One region of the Kribbella sp. NPDC055071 genome, then DNA from elsewhere that is predicted to be linked to it. Evidence: predicted binding sites of a transcription regulator. Region 1 holds the regulator's gene; each other region holds the start of a gene.

Region 1 (5,571 bases):
CTTGTACGCCTGGCCCTTGCTGGCCGCCATCGCGGCCATGATCGCGAGCACGATCGCCAGGACCCAGATCGCGAAGAACGTGAAGAAGCCGACCAGCACGACCATCAGGATCGAGGAGGCGACGTACCCGATCGTGACGGTGATCTGGAAGTTCAGCGACTCGATCGCGTTGGCGCGGACGGTCGGCGACTGCTCACCCTTGACCAGCAGGACGATCAGCGGCGCGATGAAGCCGAGCACGATCGTGCCGATGTGCGCGACCAGCGACCAGGTGCGCTCCTCGTCGGGACGCAGCGGCTGCGGCGGCGGCGCCTGGTAATTCGGCCCGGAGTTCGGGCCGGCGGTCGGCGGCGTCTGGTTGAACGACGTCTGCTGGTACGGCGCCTGGCCCTCGGGCGCGTGTGGTGCTTGCGGAGCCTGATACGGCGGCTGCGAGCCGTTCTGTGGTTCGGTCATGACGGAACCGTAGAAGAGCGACGGCACCCAGAATGCCGAATTGCGCCAACGACCGCACACCTGTGCGCCTTCAGGCAGGCCTACCCAGGGCCGAGCAGTGGGAGCGTCGGCCGGCGGGGTGTCCCGAGCGTTTCGTAGCCGCGTTTGATCGCTTCCTGAAGCTCCGCCACCGACCACGGCCAGTCGTCGGTGTGCTTCAGCGCGTCCTCCAGCGACGTGCCGGCGTGGTGCAGCCCGGAGATCGTGTTGGCGATGGTGCCGAGATCATCGGCCTGCCGGCGCACGAAGTCCGGATCCACAACGGCACCATGCCCGGGGACCACCGTGGACGTCTCGGAGAACAGCCCGATCACCCGGTCCAGCGTGTCCGGCCACTCCAGCGGGAACGAGTCGTCGCCGTACGACGGTGGCGCGGACTCTTCGACCATGTCACCGAGGAAGAACACATCCACATCCGGTACGACGACGATCGCGTCGCCGGACGTATGGCCGTTGCCGAGGTGGAGCAGCTCGACCCGGCGATCGCCGAGCTCGATCACCTTCGCGACCGAGAACGTCGTACCGCTCAGGTCCTCCTGTGTGGCCGCGTTCTCGTGGAGGTAGACGGTTGCGTCGGTGAAGACGCTGTTGCCGACGACATGGTCGAAGTGGGCATGGGTGTTGACCACCCACCGGACCGGCTGATCGGTCAGCTCACGGATGTGTCCGCGAAGCTCCTCGGCCTGCTCGGTCGTGGCGCGGGTGTCGATCACCAGCGCGCCGTCCGATCCGACCACCAGGCCGACGTTCAGGTCCCATTCGTCGTATCGCCGAACCCAGCAACGATCCCCGACCTCGGCCCACGCACTCATGTCAGCGACCTTACCCGGGGAAGTTCCGGCTCATCTCTTGAGCCTGGTGGTTGACGACGTCTAAGGTCGCAAGTGTTCCGATAGAAACCTCGAAACTTTCGAAGGATGGCTGTCTTGACGCGAGCATTGGTGGTCCGGGGTGGCTGGGAAGGTCACGTCCCGGTCGAGGCGACCGACCTGTTCATCCCGTACCTGAAGGAGAACGGCTACGACGTCACCGTCTCCGACACGACCGAGAGCTACCTCGAGCTGGACGGCGTCGACCTGGTGCTGCAGTGCGTCACCATGAGCGAGATTCCGAACGAGCACGTCAAGGCTCTGGACGCCGCGGTCCGTCAGGGCACCGGGCTGGCCGGCTGGCACGGCGGCATCGCGGACTCGTTCCGGAACAGCGCCGACTACAACTTCATCGTCGGTGGGCAGTTCATCTCGCACCCGCACGGCTTCACCGACTACCGCGTCGACGTGGTCCCGGAGCAGTCTGGGCACCCGATCGTCGAGGGCATCAGCCACTTCGACGTGCACACCGAGCAGTACTACATCCACTACGACCCGACCGACACGGTCCTGGCCACCACCACGTTCTCCTCGCACCCGGACTACCCGTGGATCGAGGGCGCGGTGATGCCGGTCGTCTGGACCCGGACCTGGGGTGAGGGCAAGGTCTTCGTCTGCACGGTCGGTCACAAGCTGGACGACCTCGAGACACCCGCGGTGCGGACGATCATCGAGCGGGGGCTGCTGTGGGCGAGCCGATGACGGGCACAGTGACCGGGGTAGGCATCGTCGGAACCGGAGTGATCTCCGGCACGTACTTGGAGCACCTGGCCAAGCTCCCCGGCGTCGACGTGGTCGCTGTCGCGGACTTGGACGTCAGCCGGGCGCAGGCGATCGCCGACCAGAACCCGGGCATCCGCGCACTGTCCCCGGACGAGCTGTACGCCGCGGACGACGTCGACATCGTGCTCAACCTGACCATCCCCGCCGCCCACGCGCCGGTGCACCAGGCGGCGATGGAGGCCGGCAAGCACGTGTACGGCGAGAAGCCGCTGGCGATCGACCGGGCTGCGGCCGAGCCACTGCTGAAGTACGCGGCCGCCAACGACCTCCGGATCGGCTGTGCGCCGGACACCGTCCTCGGCACCGGCACCCAGACCGCACGGGCGGTCATCGACCGTGGTGACATCGGCGTACCGCACGCTGCGACCGCGTTCATGGTGACGCCCGGGCACGAGCTCTGGCATCCCGCACCGGAGTTCTACTACCAGCCTGGTGGCGGTCCGGTCCTCGACATGGGTCCGTACTACATGACCAGCCTGGTGACCCTGCTCGGACCGGTGCGGCGAGTCACGGCGCGAGCTGGCAAGTCCAAGGCCGAGCGTCAGATCCACACCGGTCCGCGAGCCGGTGTGACCTTCCCGGTCGAGGTGCCGACGCACGTGACCGGCGTACTCGAGCATGAGTCCGGTGCGCTGAGCACTGTGCTGATGTCGTTCGACGTGTGGGCCGGACGCCTGCCGCGGATCGAGGTGCATGGAACCGAGGGCAGTCTGTCGGTCCCGGACCCGAACGGGTTCGACGGCACGGTCGAGATCGCCACGGCCACGAACCGTGACTGGACCGAGGTTCCGGTCGCCGGTGGGTACGCCGGAGCCGGCCGCGGGGTCGGAGTGGCGGACATGGCTCGGGCGCTGCGCAACGGCGAACCACACCGGGCCAACGGCACCCTCGCGTTCCACGTGCTCGACGTGATGGAGTCTTTCGTGGACTCCGCCGTACAGGACCAGCCCTTGGATATTGCGAGCACTGTTGAGCGCCCCGCCGCCGTTCCGTTGGGAGCGTCACCCGAGACCGCCTAGACTGGCACTCTGAATGTTTGAGTGCCAAATACTCAGAGTGCCGAAGCGGAGAGGGTGGTGCGGGTGCTGGACGACCGCAAGCTGGATGTTCTCCGCGCCATCGTCGAGGACTACGTAGCGACCCACGAGCCGGTCGGCTCGAAGACGCTCGTCGATCGGCACAACCTCGGTGTCTCTCCGGCGACCGTGCGTAACGACATGGCTGCGCTGGAGGAGGAGGGGTACATCACCCAGCCGCACACCAGCGCCGGCCGGATCCCGACCGACGCCGGCTACCGGCTCTTCGTGGACAAGCTCAGCACGGTCAAGACCCTGACACCGGCCGAGAAGAAGGCGATCACCTCCTTCCTGGCCGGTGCGGTCGACCTGGACGACGTCGTACGGCGCACTGTCCGTCTGCTCGCCCAGATCACCCGCCAGGTCGCGATCGTGCAGTATCCGTCGCTGAACCGGTCGAGCGTGCGGCACATCGAGGTCGTCACGATGACTCCACGGCGGCTGCTGCTGGTGCTGATCACGAGCACCGGCCGGGTCGAGCAGCGGATCGTCGAGCAGCAGCAGGACGTGGACGAGCACCTGATCGCCGACCTGCGCTCCCGGCTCAACACAGTGCTCGCCGGTCAGCGCCTGACCGACGCGACCACCTCGTTGGCCCAGGTCGCGGACACGTTCGCGCCGGCCGATCGGCAGCTCGTCGCGGCGATCGTGACGACGTCGCTGGAGGCGTTCACCGACGAGGTCGGCGAGCAGCGGATCGCGGTCGGCGGCGCGGCCAACCTGACCCGGTACGGCGACGACTTCGAGCGGAACGTGAAGCCGGTGCTCGAGGCGCTCGAGGAGCACGTCATCCTGCTCAAGCTGCTCGGCGAGGCGACCAACCCGCAGACCCTGACGGTCCGCATCGGCCACGAAAACCCGTACGAGGGGCTCGCCACCACCTCGGTGGTCGCGACCACGTACGGGTCCAAGTCGGAGGCGCTGGCCACGCTCGGCATCGTCGGCCCGACCCACATGGACTACCCGAGCACGATGGGCGCCGTCCGCGCCGTCGCCCGCTACGTCAGCCAGATTCTGGCGGACTCATAATGAGAGACGCCCCCACCAACCCCTGGTCTGGAGTATGAGCACCGATTACTACGCCGTCCTGGGCGTCAGCCGTGACGCTTCACCGGACGAGATCAAGAAGGCGTACCGCAAGCTGGCCCGCCAGTACCACCCGGATGTGAACGACTCCGAGGACGCGCACCACAAGTTCCAGGAGATCGGCCGTGCCTTCCAGGTGCTGAGCGACCCGCAGAAGCGGCAGATGCACGATCTCGGCGGTGACCCGTTCGCGTCCGGTGCCGGCGCCGCAGGTGGTGCCGGGTTCGGCCAGGCCTTCACGTTCACCGACATCATGGACGCCTTCTTCGGCCAGACCGGCGGGGCGACCCGCGGGCCGCGGCCGCGGACCCGGCGTGGGCAGGACGCCCTGATCCCGCTGCGGATCGACCTGGCCGAGGCCGCCTTCGGGACGACCCGGGAGCTCAAGGTCGACACCGCGGTCCTGTGCCCGACCTGTTCGGGTTCCGGCGCGGCGGCCGGCTCCGAGCCGGTCACCTGCGAGATCTGCCACGGACGCGGTGAGGTCACCCACACGCAGCGGTCGTTCCTCGGCGAGGTGCGGACGATGCGCCCGTGCCCGAACTGCCGCGGTTTCGGCACGATCATCCCGAGCCCGTGCGTCGAGTGTGCGGGCGACGGCCGGGTCCGGTCCCGTCGTACCGTCACCGTCAAGATCCCCGGCGGCGTCGACAGCGGCACCCGCGTGCAGCTGTCCGGCCAGGGCGAGGTCGGCCCCGGCGGCGGCCCGGCCGGTGATCTGTACGTCGAGATCGAGGTCGAACCGCACGAGATCTTCACCCGCAACGGCGACGACCTGCACTGCACGGTCACGCTGCCGATGACGGCTGCCGCGCTCGGTACGACGATCGACCTGCCGACGCTCGAAGGTGAGACGACCCCGCTCGAGATTCTGCCGGGCACGCAGTCCGGGACGGCGCAGCGGCTGTCGGCCCGTGGTGTCCCGCGGCTGCGGCACGCGGGTCGCGGTGACCTAATCATCGAGATTGTCGTCGAGACCCCGACCAAGCTTGACGACGCCCAGGCGGACCTGCTCCGGCAGTTGGCCGGGGTGCGTGGCGAGGAGCGCCCGCAGGGACACGTCCAGGCCACGCACAAGAGTGTCTTCGGCCGCCTCCGCGACGCCTTCGGCGCCCACTAGATCCCATCCGGCCCCCGCGCGATGTCTCCCCCACCCCTCGACATTTCAGGGGCCGACCCCGCAATTGGTGGGTTGTCCCCTGAGATGCGCAGGGTGCAACCCACCATTTCAGGGGCCAGCCCCTCGGATGGTGGATGGCTCG
Region 2 (5,571 bases), on a different contig from region 1:
AGTCGGTAGACCTTCACCTTGCGTTGGGCAACGAGTTCCCGATGAGCAATGTCCTGCCCCTGTCCTGGGATCATGTTGGTGATCGCGCATCGGGGAGCGAGTGGCTACCGCCCGGAACACACGGCGGCCGCGTACCGCCTGGCCGCGGCCCAGGGGGCCGACTACCTCGAGCCCGACCTGGTCGCCACCCTCGACGGCGTGCTGGTGTGCCGTCACGAGAACGAGATCTCCGGTACGACGGACGTCGCGCGGCACCCGGTCTTCGCCGACCGCAGGATCACCAAGATCGTCGACGGCACCGCCGTGACGGGCTGGTTCGCCGAGGACTTCACCTACGCCGAGCTGCGGACGCTGCGCACCGTCGAACGGATGCCGGGTCTGCGCGCGAGCAACACGGCGTACGACGGCATCGAGGAGATCCCCACGTTCGACGACGTGGTGGCACTCGCCCGGCGGGAATCGCTGCGGCTCGGGCGGCAGATCGGCGTCATCCCGGAGATCAAGCACCCGCAGTACTTCCGCAGGCTCGGACTGCCGCTGGAGGAGCTGCTGACCGAGCGGATCCTCGCGCTGGGGCTGCGTGAGGACGAAATCATGGTGCAGTCGTTCGAGCCGACCAGTCTGCGTCGGCTGTCGGTGATGACGCGCGTACCGCTGGTGCAGCTCGTGGACTCCGAGAGCGCGCCGAGTGACTTCCTCCGCGCCGGTGACGGGCGCACCTACGCCGATCTGATCGAACCAGCCGGCTTGCGCGAGATTGCGACGTACGCGCAGGTCCTCGCACCCCACAAGGACCTCGTCATCCCACGCACCGCGAACGGCGCACTCGGCCAGCCCACCCGCCTGGTCGACCAGGCTCACCGCGCCGGCCTGGCCGTCCAGCTCTGGACGTTCCGCGCCGAACGCCGCTTCCTCCCCACAGCTACCGACTTCCCCACCGAACTGGCCCGCTTCGCCGCTCTGGGCGTCCAAGGCATCTTCTCCGACCAGCCCGACCAGGCGGTCGCAGCCCTGCGCAAACCAGCCCTCAACGTCTAGAACTCAGCCCTGAGCCTGCGGAGCAACCTCTCCGCGGTCGGAATGAGCTCCTGGTCGATGTTCCGCGACTCGTTGGTCCCGAGTACGACGCGTGCCGCTGTCGATGGCCTGGTGCGGATGAGCTTGGCGCGTAGGTAGGTCGGGGGATGGGTGGCGTCCGTTCTGGTCTCGCGGATCCGGCTGGCGCGGAGGCGTCGGTCGATCTCACGCTTCGGCACCTCGGTGACGGTACGACGAACGGCGTCCAACGGCTCGATCCCGGCCGGGAACCGCAGTGCGCGCAGCATCGCGTCGTACGAGGTATCGGCGAGCAGTGTGCGCTCGAGCGCCTGTGCCATCGCTTCTGACCCGGCGATCTCGCCGGCAGCGCGGTCGGCGAGGTATTCGTTGCGTTGACTGCTACGCAGTGCCAGACGGTCCAGTACCCAGCCGGTGATCCCTGCCATCGCGCCGATCGTCGCGTTGAAGATCCGGCCGAAGAGGCCGGCACCGGATCCGTCGCGCCAGCCGGCAGCACGGCGGATCCGTTCGAGGTGACCCGGTCTGAACGTGTGCCGAAGTTCCGCCAGCACGCCCTGTGCGTTGCCGATGAGCCAACCGCTCAGCAGATCGCCGTGACGGCCGTGGCCCAGTTCGTGCGCGAGGATCGCCACGCGCTCCTGGGGCTGGAGCCCTACCCAGAGCGGCAGGCCGATACCGACTACTGGCCGGAAGCGCCATCCGATCTGCCCGTACCAGAGGTTTGCGTGTGTATCGACGGCCACGGTGACTCGACGGGTACCTACGGCGTCGGCGAGCTGGTCGAGGACGGCGTACAGCGCGGGGGCGTTGGCACGAGGTACCAGCTCAGAGCGGCTGGGGAGCGAGAGCAGACGTGGCCGGAGGAGGAAGGCCACTGCGAGTGCGAGCACTACCAGCGGGATGCTGAACCACAGTGGGCGCAAGAAGATCAGCAGGTAGACGCCGGTCACGAGTGCGACCAGAGGCAGCAAAAGGATGAGCACGGAGAGCAGATGCGCTGCGATCCGGGCAGCCTTCCAGCCGGCGCGGTGGACGTTGCCCTCCAGCAGTTCGCCGTACAAGGACTCTGCCAGCCGGTGTTCGAGTTTCAGTCGCCAGGGCGGCGTCTGGTTCGGTGTGTGCGTCGGATCGAGGTTCCACTCGCACTTGTCGCACCAGGTGACGTACCGCCGGTCGATGCGGATTTGGTGTCCGCAGTCGGGGCACCGGGTGAGCTCATCGGCTTCTTGCACCGGCAAAGTGTGTCAGTGCGGCGGCAGGGTGAACAGACTGCTGTCACCCTGCCGCCAGTCCCGGCTGAGTGCGCCCTGGGGGAGGCGCGGGGGGATCACGCCGCCGGGGGCTTGTTGTTGGTGTCGTCGTAGATTCGGGAGGCGATGTCGGCCTCGGGGGTGGTGCGCTGGTCGTTGACCGACTGCTGGACGTTCTGCCAGACGGCCTTGCCGTCGGCCTCGGGGATCACGATCCAGGCGACCGCGTAGCCGAGCAGTGCGGTGCCGCCGGTGATCAGGGTGAGGCCGACGATGCCCAGGCGAACCAGGGTGACGTCGATATTGAAGTACTCCGCGATACCGCCGGAGACACCGGACAGCATCCGCTGCGAGCGGGAACGACGGAGGACCTTGCCGGAGAGGTTCGAGAACGGTGCGTTGGAGTTCGTCATGGCTCAACTCTCCCGTCCGGAGCCCCTCCACCACATCAGGATCGGTACCGACCGACCCCTGATCCGACCCCTGGGACCCTGATCCGGCACCCCTGACGACTTTCGTACCGAACTGTCGGTGGCGGTGGTTAGCGTGCTGGCATGGACGTCGACGTACTGAAGAAGGTGCTGGCGGGGCTGCCTGGGGTCGAGGAGCACGAGGGCTGGGCGGGGCAACCGGTCTTCAAGGTACGGAACAAGAGCTTCCTGTACATGTCGGAGGACGGGTCCAGTCTCCATCTCAAGGCGTTGCGGGAGGAGCAGGAGGCGCTCGTGGCCGAGGATCCGGACGTCTACGCGCCGTCCTGGGCGGGCGGCCGGTTTGCGTGGCTCGAGGTGGACATCGCTGCCGCTGACGGCGAGGAGCTCACCGAGCTGATCACCGAGGCGTGGCGGCTGACCGCTCCCAAGTACCTGATCGCCCAGCTGGAGGTCTAGTTCAGCTGCTGGCTTAGCCCAGCGTGCGCCGCTGGGGGCTGGCTTGCACTCACTTGGGGCGAGTGCTAATACTTGGTTAGCACTCAATGGGTGAGAGTGATAACTCCTGCCCGGACGGTGTGACAGAACAAGACGGCCTCGATGAGGTGCCGGAGTCGTGACGGGACGTGACCGTCATGGGACCGGCTCCGTCCGTCGCGGGCATCCGGCCGGCTGAACCACAATGACTCGACGCGGGAGGACTCGCGGAGAATGCCCAAGCTGATTGCTTTCAATGAAGAGGCGCGCCGCGGCCTCGAGCGGGGTATGAACACCCTCGCTGACGCCGTGAAGGTGACGCTCGGCCCGAAGGGCCGCAACGTCGTGCTGGAGAAGAAGTGGGGCGCACCCACGATCACCAACGACGGCGTCTCCATCGCCAAGGAGATCGAGCTCGAGGACCCGTACGAGAAGATCGGGGCCGAGCTCGTCAAGGAAGTTGCCAAGAAGACCGACGACGTCGCGGGTGACGGCACCACCACCGCCACCGTGCTGGCCCAGGCTCTCGTCCGCGAGGGTCTGCGCAACGTCGCGGCCGGCGCCAACCCGATGGGCCTGAAGAAGGGCATCGAGAAGGCGACCGAGGCGGTCAGCGAGCAGCTGCTCAAGCTGGCCAAGGACGTCGAGACCCGCGAGCAGATCGCGTCGACCGCGTCCATCTCGGCGGCGGACAACCAGGTCGGCCAGATCATCGCCGAGGCGATGGACAAGGTCGGCAAGGAAGGCGTCATCACCGTCGAGGAGAGCAACACCTTCGGCCTCGAGCTCGAGCTCACCGAGGGTATGCGCTTCGACAAGGGTTACATCTCGCCGTACTTCGTGACCGACACGGAGCGGATGGAAGCGGTCCTCGACGACCCCTACATCCTCATCGTGAACAGCAAGATCTCGAGCATCAAGGACCTGGTCCCGGTGCTGGAGAAGGTCATGCAGACCGGCAAGCCGCTGGCCATCATCGCCGAGGACATCGAGGGCGAGGCGCTGGCGACCCTGGTCGTCAACAAGATCAAGGGCACCTTCAAGGCCGTCGCCGTCAAGGCGCCGGGCTTCGGTGACCGCCGCAAGGCCATGCTGGTCGACATCGCGGTGCTGACCGGCGGCGAGGTGATCTCCGAGGAGGTCGGCCTCAAGCTCGACACCGTCGACCTGGAGCTGCTCGGCCAGGCCCGCAAGATCGTCGTCACCAAGGACGAGACGACCATCGTCGAGGGCGAGGGCGACGCGGACCAGATCTCCGGCCGGGTCAACCAGATCCGCGCCGAGATCGAGAAGTCCGACTCCGACTACGACCGCGAGAAGCTGCAGGAGCGGCTGGCCAAGCTGGCCGGTGGCGTTGCGGTGATCAAGGTCGGCGCGGCCACCGAGGTCGAGCTGAAGGAGCGCAAGCACCGCATCGAGGACGCCGTTCGCAACGCGAAGGCGGCCGTCGAGGAGGGCATCGTCGCCGGTGGTGGCGTCGCTCTTCTGCAGGCGTCCGTCGCGGCGTTCGAGAAGCTGGAGCTCGAGGGTGACGAGGCGACCGGTGCGCAGATCGTGCGCCAGGCCGTCGAGGCCCCGCTGAAGCAGATCGCCGTGAACGCCGGCCTCGAGGGTGGCGTCGTGGTGGAGAAGGTTCGCAACCTCGAGCCGGGCTGGGGCCTCAACGCCGCGACCGGTGAGTACGTCGACCTGATCGCCACCGGCATCATCGACCCGGCCAAGGTGACGCGCTCGGCGCTGCAGAACGCGGCGTCCATCGCGGCCCTGTTCCTCACCACCGAGGCCGTCATCGCCGACAAGCCGGAGAAGGCAGCAGCCGCTCCGGGCGGCGCCCCCGACATGGGCGGCATGGACTTCTGATCCCCTGAAGTCCGACAACACAAAAGCAGTAAAAGATGGTCCCGGGCGCTTAGCCCGGGACCATCTTGCTTTGTTGGAGAAGCAAGAAAAGAAGAGAGAGGTTATTCAGAAGAGGGTTATTCATAACCCCAGAGAAGAAAACAAGGAAAGAAAGAACAGAGACAGAGAAATAGAATGGCTGGGTGCCTGGCGGGCTCGGTGCGGAGGTGCGGCCGGTCGGTGGCCGGCGGGTGAGTGCAGCGACTCCCCGCATGCGAGGGATCGGTGCTGCCGAGGACCAGTCGGTGAGTGAGCGGGCTCCAGGCCATCACAATCCACGGTTCCGGTGGATGTCAGCCGTGAATCGCCTGCTGGACGACGATTGTGATGGCCTGGCGGTCGGGTGCAGCTGCTTTGAATGCTTGCCTAATGAGCCGAGGGCGTCATCAGCAAGCGGAACACAGTCCGGTGCGCGATCTCGCCGATCGTCGGTTCACCCGCCACTGCTCGCCACC
Region 3 (5,571 bases), on a different contig from region 1:
GATGGCCTCGGACGGGATGACGTCGGACTCGTTCGGCTGCAACAGGACGTCGTCGAAGGTCAGACCGAGGGCGGCAAACTTGTCGGGAACTCCAGCGGGTGTGATGTCCATGGGGAAAACAAGCACCTTTGTACGGCGAGCACGGAACCCCATTCTATCCGCGCCGCAGTGTGCTCCCGAACACAGGGCATCACACAGTCACCGCCCGCCGCCGGGACTGCCTGGCGACGGGCGGTGACTCTGTGTCGATTACTTGATCGGCTTGTTGACCACGCCGAGGATCTTCAGCACGTCGGCGTCCTCGGTCGAGCCGTGCGTACGGGCGATCGCGGCGTGCTTGCCCTCGGCGTACAGGCCGCTCGAGTGCTTGCCCTTCGGGTAGACCTTCTTGACCGATCCGGTGGACACCTTCGCGGTCCCGTGCTTCCCGACGGCCTCGGCGCCCTTGCCGAAGAACTGCTGAGCGCTCTCCAGCTCGACCGGGGCACCGGTCGGCGTCGGCAGGATCGGCTCCAGCAGGCCCGCGACCAGCCCCGGCAGCGCGCCACTCGCCGGTGCATCCTGGCTGGTGCCGTCGCTCGGCTGCTGCTCGTCCTTCCCGGACTGATCTCCGCCGGTCTGATCTGTACCGGTTGGGTCGGCCGCCGGCGGGGTCGCCGTACCGTCCGATCCGGGTACGCCGGAGTTGTCCTTGCCGTCACCCGAGTCGGTCCCGCTGCCCGGAGCCTCACCCGTGTCGGTCGGCGGCGTGGTCGTCGTACTCCCCGGGTCACCGGTGCCGGTGCCGGTGTCGCCGGTGCCGGTCTCGCCGTTGACCGGCGTACTCGGCGGGTCGGTCGGCGTGGTGGTCGGCGGCGCGGTGTCGACCGGTTCCGTCGGCGCGGTCGACGGCGGAGTCGTCGTGTCCGTCGGCTGCGTCGGCGCGGTGGTCGGCGCGGTCGTCGGGTTGTCGGTCGGCGCAGCCGCCGGCGGCTGCGTCGCACCGTCGGTCGGCTTGTTGTCGTCGGTCTTCTGCGGCTCGGCCGGCTGCTCCGGCGGCAGCGTCGTCACCGTCGCGGTTTGAGGGACGAGCGCCTTCTGCAAGACGTCCGGCGAGTTCTTGGACACCACGAGCGACGGCGGCAGCCCATCCGGCTTGTCCTGCGCCTGCTGCGCCTGCTGCTCCTCCTGGACGGCCTTCTGCTGCTGGACCTGCTTGAAGTTCTTGCCGACCTTGACGATCTTGGCCTTGTCGACGACAGACATGCCGTCGAGCTGCTCCTTCGGGAAGCTGGTCTGCGGGCGGACCGCGTCGACCATCTTCTCGATCACCTTCTCGTACGGCGACAACGGGTCGCCGTTGACCGCGGCGGCCACCCCGGAGACCGACAGCGCCGCCACCGCCGCGACCCCGAGCGCCAGACCCCGGGTCGCGATCTTGCGCGCGAACGGGTCGGTGATCGGGTTCAGCGCCGCGCAGCGCGCCAGGAAGCTCTCCGGATCGTCGATCGTCTCGACCGGAAGCTGATCCTCGACCTCTACCGCAAGCCGCAACTCGGCCAGCAGTCCGACAGCCGGGTCGTGCTCCCCCGCGGTTCTCGCGGTCTCCCCACCAGCAGCCAGCAGATCGAGCAGTGCGTCATCGGCGTCGATCGCGTCCAAGTCGAAACGGTCAGCCATGATGCCCCTCCCCTGCTCCTCGTGCTTCATGCCCCACATACCCCCTGAGCGTGTTCAACGCCCGATGCTGTGCGACCCTCACCGCCCCCGGTGTCATCCCCAGTGCCCGGCCGGTCTCCTCGGCTGACATCCCCGCTACCACTCTGAGCCGCAGAATCTCCCGCAACTTCTCCGGCAACTTCTCCAGCAGCCCCATGATGTGCTGGACCTCCGAATGCCGGACCGCGTGCTCTTCCGGCGTCGGTGACTCGTCCGCGCCGTCCGGCAGGTCCGGCGTCGAAACGTCGGCCACCGCGAACGCACGCTGGGCATCGGCGACCTTGCGGGCCGCGATGCCGTAGACGAAAGCCTCGAAAGGCCTCCCCTCGTCACGATACCGGCTCAGCGCGCCGAACACCGCGACACAAACTTCTTGAGCGACGTCGTCGACCATGTCGGCGCCGCCGGGATAGGTCCACAAGCGGGACCGTACGTAACGGTGCGCTACGGCGCGCACCCTGGTGAGCAGGTCGTTGAGAGCTGTGCGGTCCCCGTCGCCGGCCAGCGCGGCAAGATCCCTGAGCTCGACCCGGTCGTGGGTGTGCGGTACTCGGACCTCGGTCACCCCTCGCCCCCTCGTGTAAGACCGGTCAGCCTGAAAGATGGTACGGCTCTCATCTTCTCTTGCCTAGTGGCAATTCGTGGCTGCCACCAGCCAATTCATCACGATCTGTCACTACCGATGCGTACGATTCCACCCACCGCAGCGCGCCGTCTGCGACAGCACACCACGTACACGGGTCCAGAACGACCAAGCACCGCCCGGCTGGTCCTGGGACCTACCGGGCGGTGCTGTGTGGTGCTGTGCTGTCGAACTACTGCTTACTGCTCGAGGTCAGTGACCGTGGCCGTGGCCGTGGCCGGCCGCCGCGGGCTCTTCTTCCTCGGGCTTGTCGACCACCAGAGTCTCGGTGGTCAGCAGCAGCGCCGCGATCGAGCCGGCGTTGGCGAGCGCGGACCGGGTCACCTTGACCGGGTCCAGGACGCCCTGCGCCAGCAGGTCGCCGTACTCACCGGTGGCGGCGTTGAAGCCGCTGCCGACCTCGAGCTCCGCGACCTTGGCGGTCACGACGTAGCCCTCGTAGCCACCGTTCTCGGCGATCCACCGCAGCGGCTCGACGATCGACTTGCGCACGATCCGGACCCCGGCGAGCTCGTCACCCTCCAGGTCCAGGCCGTTCTCCAGGACGACGGCCGCGTGCACGAGAGCGGAGCCGCCACCGGCGACGATGCCCTCCTCGATCGCGGCCCGGGTCGCGGACACAGCGTCCTCGATCCGGTGCTTCTTCTCCTTGAGCTCGACCTCGGTGGCCGCGCCGACCTTGATCACGCAGACGCCACCGGCGAGCTTCGCCAGCCGCTCCTGCAGCTTCTCGCGGTCCCAGTCGGAGTCGGTGCGCTCGATCTCGGCCTTGATCTGGTTCACCCGGCCGTCGATGTCGTCGGACTTGCCGGCGCCCTCGACCACCGTGGTGTTGTCCTTGGAGACGACGATCCGGCGCGCCGAACCGAGCACCTCCAGCCCGACCTGGTCCAGCTTGAGCCCGACCTCGGGGGCGACGACCTGCGCGCCGGTCAGCGCGGCCAGGTCCTCCAGCATCGCCTTGCGACGGTCACCGAAGCCCGGCGCCTTGACGGCGACGGAGGTGAAGTTGCCGCGGATCTTGTTCACCACGAGGGTGGACAGGGCCTCGGCCTCGACGTCCTCGGCGATGATCAGCAGGGTCTTGCCGGACTGCACGACCTTCTCCAGCAGCGGCAGCAGGTCCGCGATCGCGGAGATCTTGCCCTGGTGGATCAGGATGTACGGGTCCTCCAGCACCGCTTCGCCGGCCTCGGCGTCGGTGATGAAGTACGGCGAGATGTAGCCCTTGTCGAACTGCATACCCTCGGTGAACTCGAGCTCGGTCCCGAAGGTGTTCGACTCCTCGACGGTGATCACACCGTCCTTGCCGACCTTGTCGAACGCGTCCGCGATCAGGGCGCCGATCTCGGCGTCCCGGGCGGAGATGGTGGCGACGTGGGCCATGTCGCCCTTGTCGTCCACCGGGCGGGCGGTCTCGACCAGCCGCGCGGACACGGCCTCGACGGCCGCCTCGATACCGCGCTTGAGGCCCATCGGGTTGACCCCGGCGGCGACGGCCCGCAGGCCCTCGTGCACCAGCGCCTGCGCCAGCACCGTCGCGGTGGTGGTGCCGTCACCGGCGATGTCGTTGGTCTTGGTCGCGACCTCCTTGGCCAGCTGTGCACCAAGGTTCTCGAACGGGTCGTCCAGCTCGACCTCACGCGCGACGGTCACACCGTCGTTGGTGATGGTCGGGGCGCCCCACTTCTTGTCCAGGACGACGTAGCGGCCCTTCGGGCCCAGCGTCACCTTCACCGTGTTCGCGAGCTTGTCGACGCCGCGCTCCAGCGCGCGCCGGGCGTTCTCGTCGAACTCGAGGATCTTCGGCATGAAAAAAACCAGTCCCTCTCTGAAAAATCTCTGTGTCGTGTGCAGTGAAACCGGGCCCCGCCGATCCAGACCAACTCCGCCCCGGCGCCAGAGGGCACCAGGGCGGTGTCAGTCAGGAACAGCGGGCAGGGCGTGGCACCGCAGCGCGTGCGGTGTCCGCGCCCCGGGTCGTCACTTGCTGACGACTGCGAGGATGTCGCGGGCGCCCAGGATCAGGTAGTCCTGGCCGTCGTACTTGACCTCGGTGCCGCCGTACTTGGAGTAGATGACCTTGTCGCCGACGGCAACGTCCAGCGGGACGCGGTTGCCGTTGTCGTCGATCCGGCCCGGGCCGACAGCGAGGATCTCGCCCTCCTGCGGCTTCTCCTTGGCGGTGTCCGGAATCACCAGGCCGGACTTCGTGGTCTGCTCGGCTTCGAGCGGCGCGACGAGGACGCGGTCCTCGAGCGGCTTGATCGTGACCGACACTTCTTGACCTCCACGGTCGATTGCTTGGCTGCATTCAGGGTGGTCGCGCTCCCCTGCCGTCGCGGGGATCAGAGGCCGGACCGCTGGCACCCTCGGGTAGAGAGTGCCAACACCGAATCTAGGCCGCGATTAGCACTCGGTCAACTCGAGTGCCAGACGCATCTCAGGGTGAGACATCAATTCGCCGGCCCACGGGTGATCGACCGGGCACGGATTGTCGCCAAGTACTGGCTTGACCGCCACGGGCGTGCGACCGTCGGGTCAGAACGGCGTACCGCTCGAGGAGCAGCCATGGCTCTCAGTTTTCCAGCTCTGCCCAAACTGTCCGGCCGCACGGTCGCGATCCTGGTTGCCGTCGGCGCGCTCGCGGTCGGAGCCGTCGCTGCTGCCGCTGCGAAGAACCAGCCCGCCGCTCAGCCACCACCTGGTCCCAGCGCAGGCAGTACTGCCACGAACACGACAGAGGACACCTCGCAGGGCGCCACCCTCGCCGAGGCCAAGGCCGCGGCAGAGCTCCCGCAGTGCCGGTCCGCGCGACTTGTGCCGGTCAACAAGACCTGGGGCATCCCGATGCCTTCGATCTACGCCAGCACCAGCACCGCCTGCAATCTCATGTACGGCGACGACCCGCACCGCGGCTCCAACCGGTATGGCGAGCCCGACACCGCCATCCAGGTCCTCCAGCGCAACCTGAACTACTGCTACGGCACCAAGCTCGCTGTCGACGGCATTTACGGCAGCAACACCCGCGCGGTGGTCAAGATGGTCCAGCGCAAGCACAAGCTCGTGGCCGACGGAATCTACGGCCCCAAGACCCGCTCCGCGATGAACTGGCGCCTGTACGCGTCAGCAACCCGTAGCTGGAGCAAGGGCTGCTCCAGTCCCCTCTAAAGTTGCGGGGTGACAGTCACCGCGTTGCTAGACGGGCCTGGCGCTGAGGTGCTCGCCGC

What was found. Region 1 encodes HrcA, which represses chaperone genes, less so after heat shock. Its sites were predicted from a motif close to TTGGCACTCGNNNNNNNCGAGTGCCAA; they were not measured.
Region 2: a site for HrcA is predicted at 3,242-3,268, ahead of groL (chaperonin GroEL). Genes of this name have one in related genera too.
Region 3: a site for HrcA is predicted at 4,751-4,777, ahead of groES (co-chaperone GroES). Genes of this name have one in related genera too.

The regions. Positions count from the first base shown of each region.
Region 1 is NZ_JBSGUS010000041.1:11,366-16,936, reverse strand. It holds gene ACWF4Z_RS36830 (DUF4870 domain-containing protein) at 1-456, opposite strand, end outside; gene ACWF4Z_RS36825 (MBL fold metallo-hydrolase) at 537-1,307, opposite strand; gene ACWF4Z_RS36820 (ThuA domain-containing protein) at 1,413-2,066, shown strand; gene ACWF4Z_RS36815 (Gfo/Idh/MocA family protein) at 2,063-3,166, shown strand; gene hrcA (heat-inducible transcriptional repressor HrcA) at 3,230-4,252, shown strand; gene dnaJ (molecular chaperone DnaJ) at 4,287-5,429, shown strand.
Region 2 is NZ_JBSGUS010000025.1:7,850-13,420, forward strand. It holds gene ACWF4Z_RS32115 (glycerophosphodiester phosphodiesterase family protein) at 73-1,038, shown strand; gene ACWF4Z_RS32120 (M48 family metalloprotease) at 1,035-2,291, opposite strand; gene ACWF4Z_RS32125 (PspC domain-containing protein) at 2,387-2,722, opposite strand; gene ACWF4Z_RS32130 (MmcQ/YjbR family DNA-binding protein) at 2,864-3,199, shown strand; gene groL (chaperonin GroEL) at 3,452-5,077, shown strand.
Region 3 is NZ_JBSGUS010000028.1:41,171-46,741, reverse strand. It holds gene guaB (IMP dehydrogenase) at 1-111, opposite strand, end outside; gene ACWF4Z_RS33500 (hypothetical protein) at 250-1,659, opposite strand; gene shbA (RNA polymerase sigma factor ShbA) at 1,652-2,263, opposite strand; gene groL (chaperonin GroEL) at 2,534-4,153, opposite strand; gene groES (co-chaperone GroES) at 4,325-4,621, opposite strand; gene ACWF4Z_RS33480 (peptidoglycan-binding domain-containing protein) at 4,913-5,512, shown strand; gene ACWF4Z_RS33475 (class I SAM-dependent methyltransferase) at 5,522-5,571, shown strand, end outside.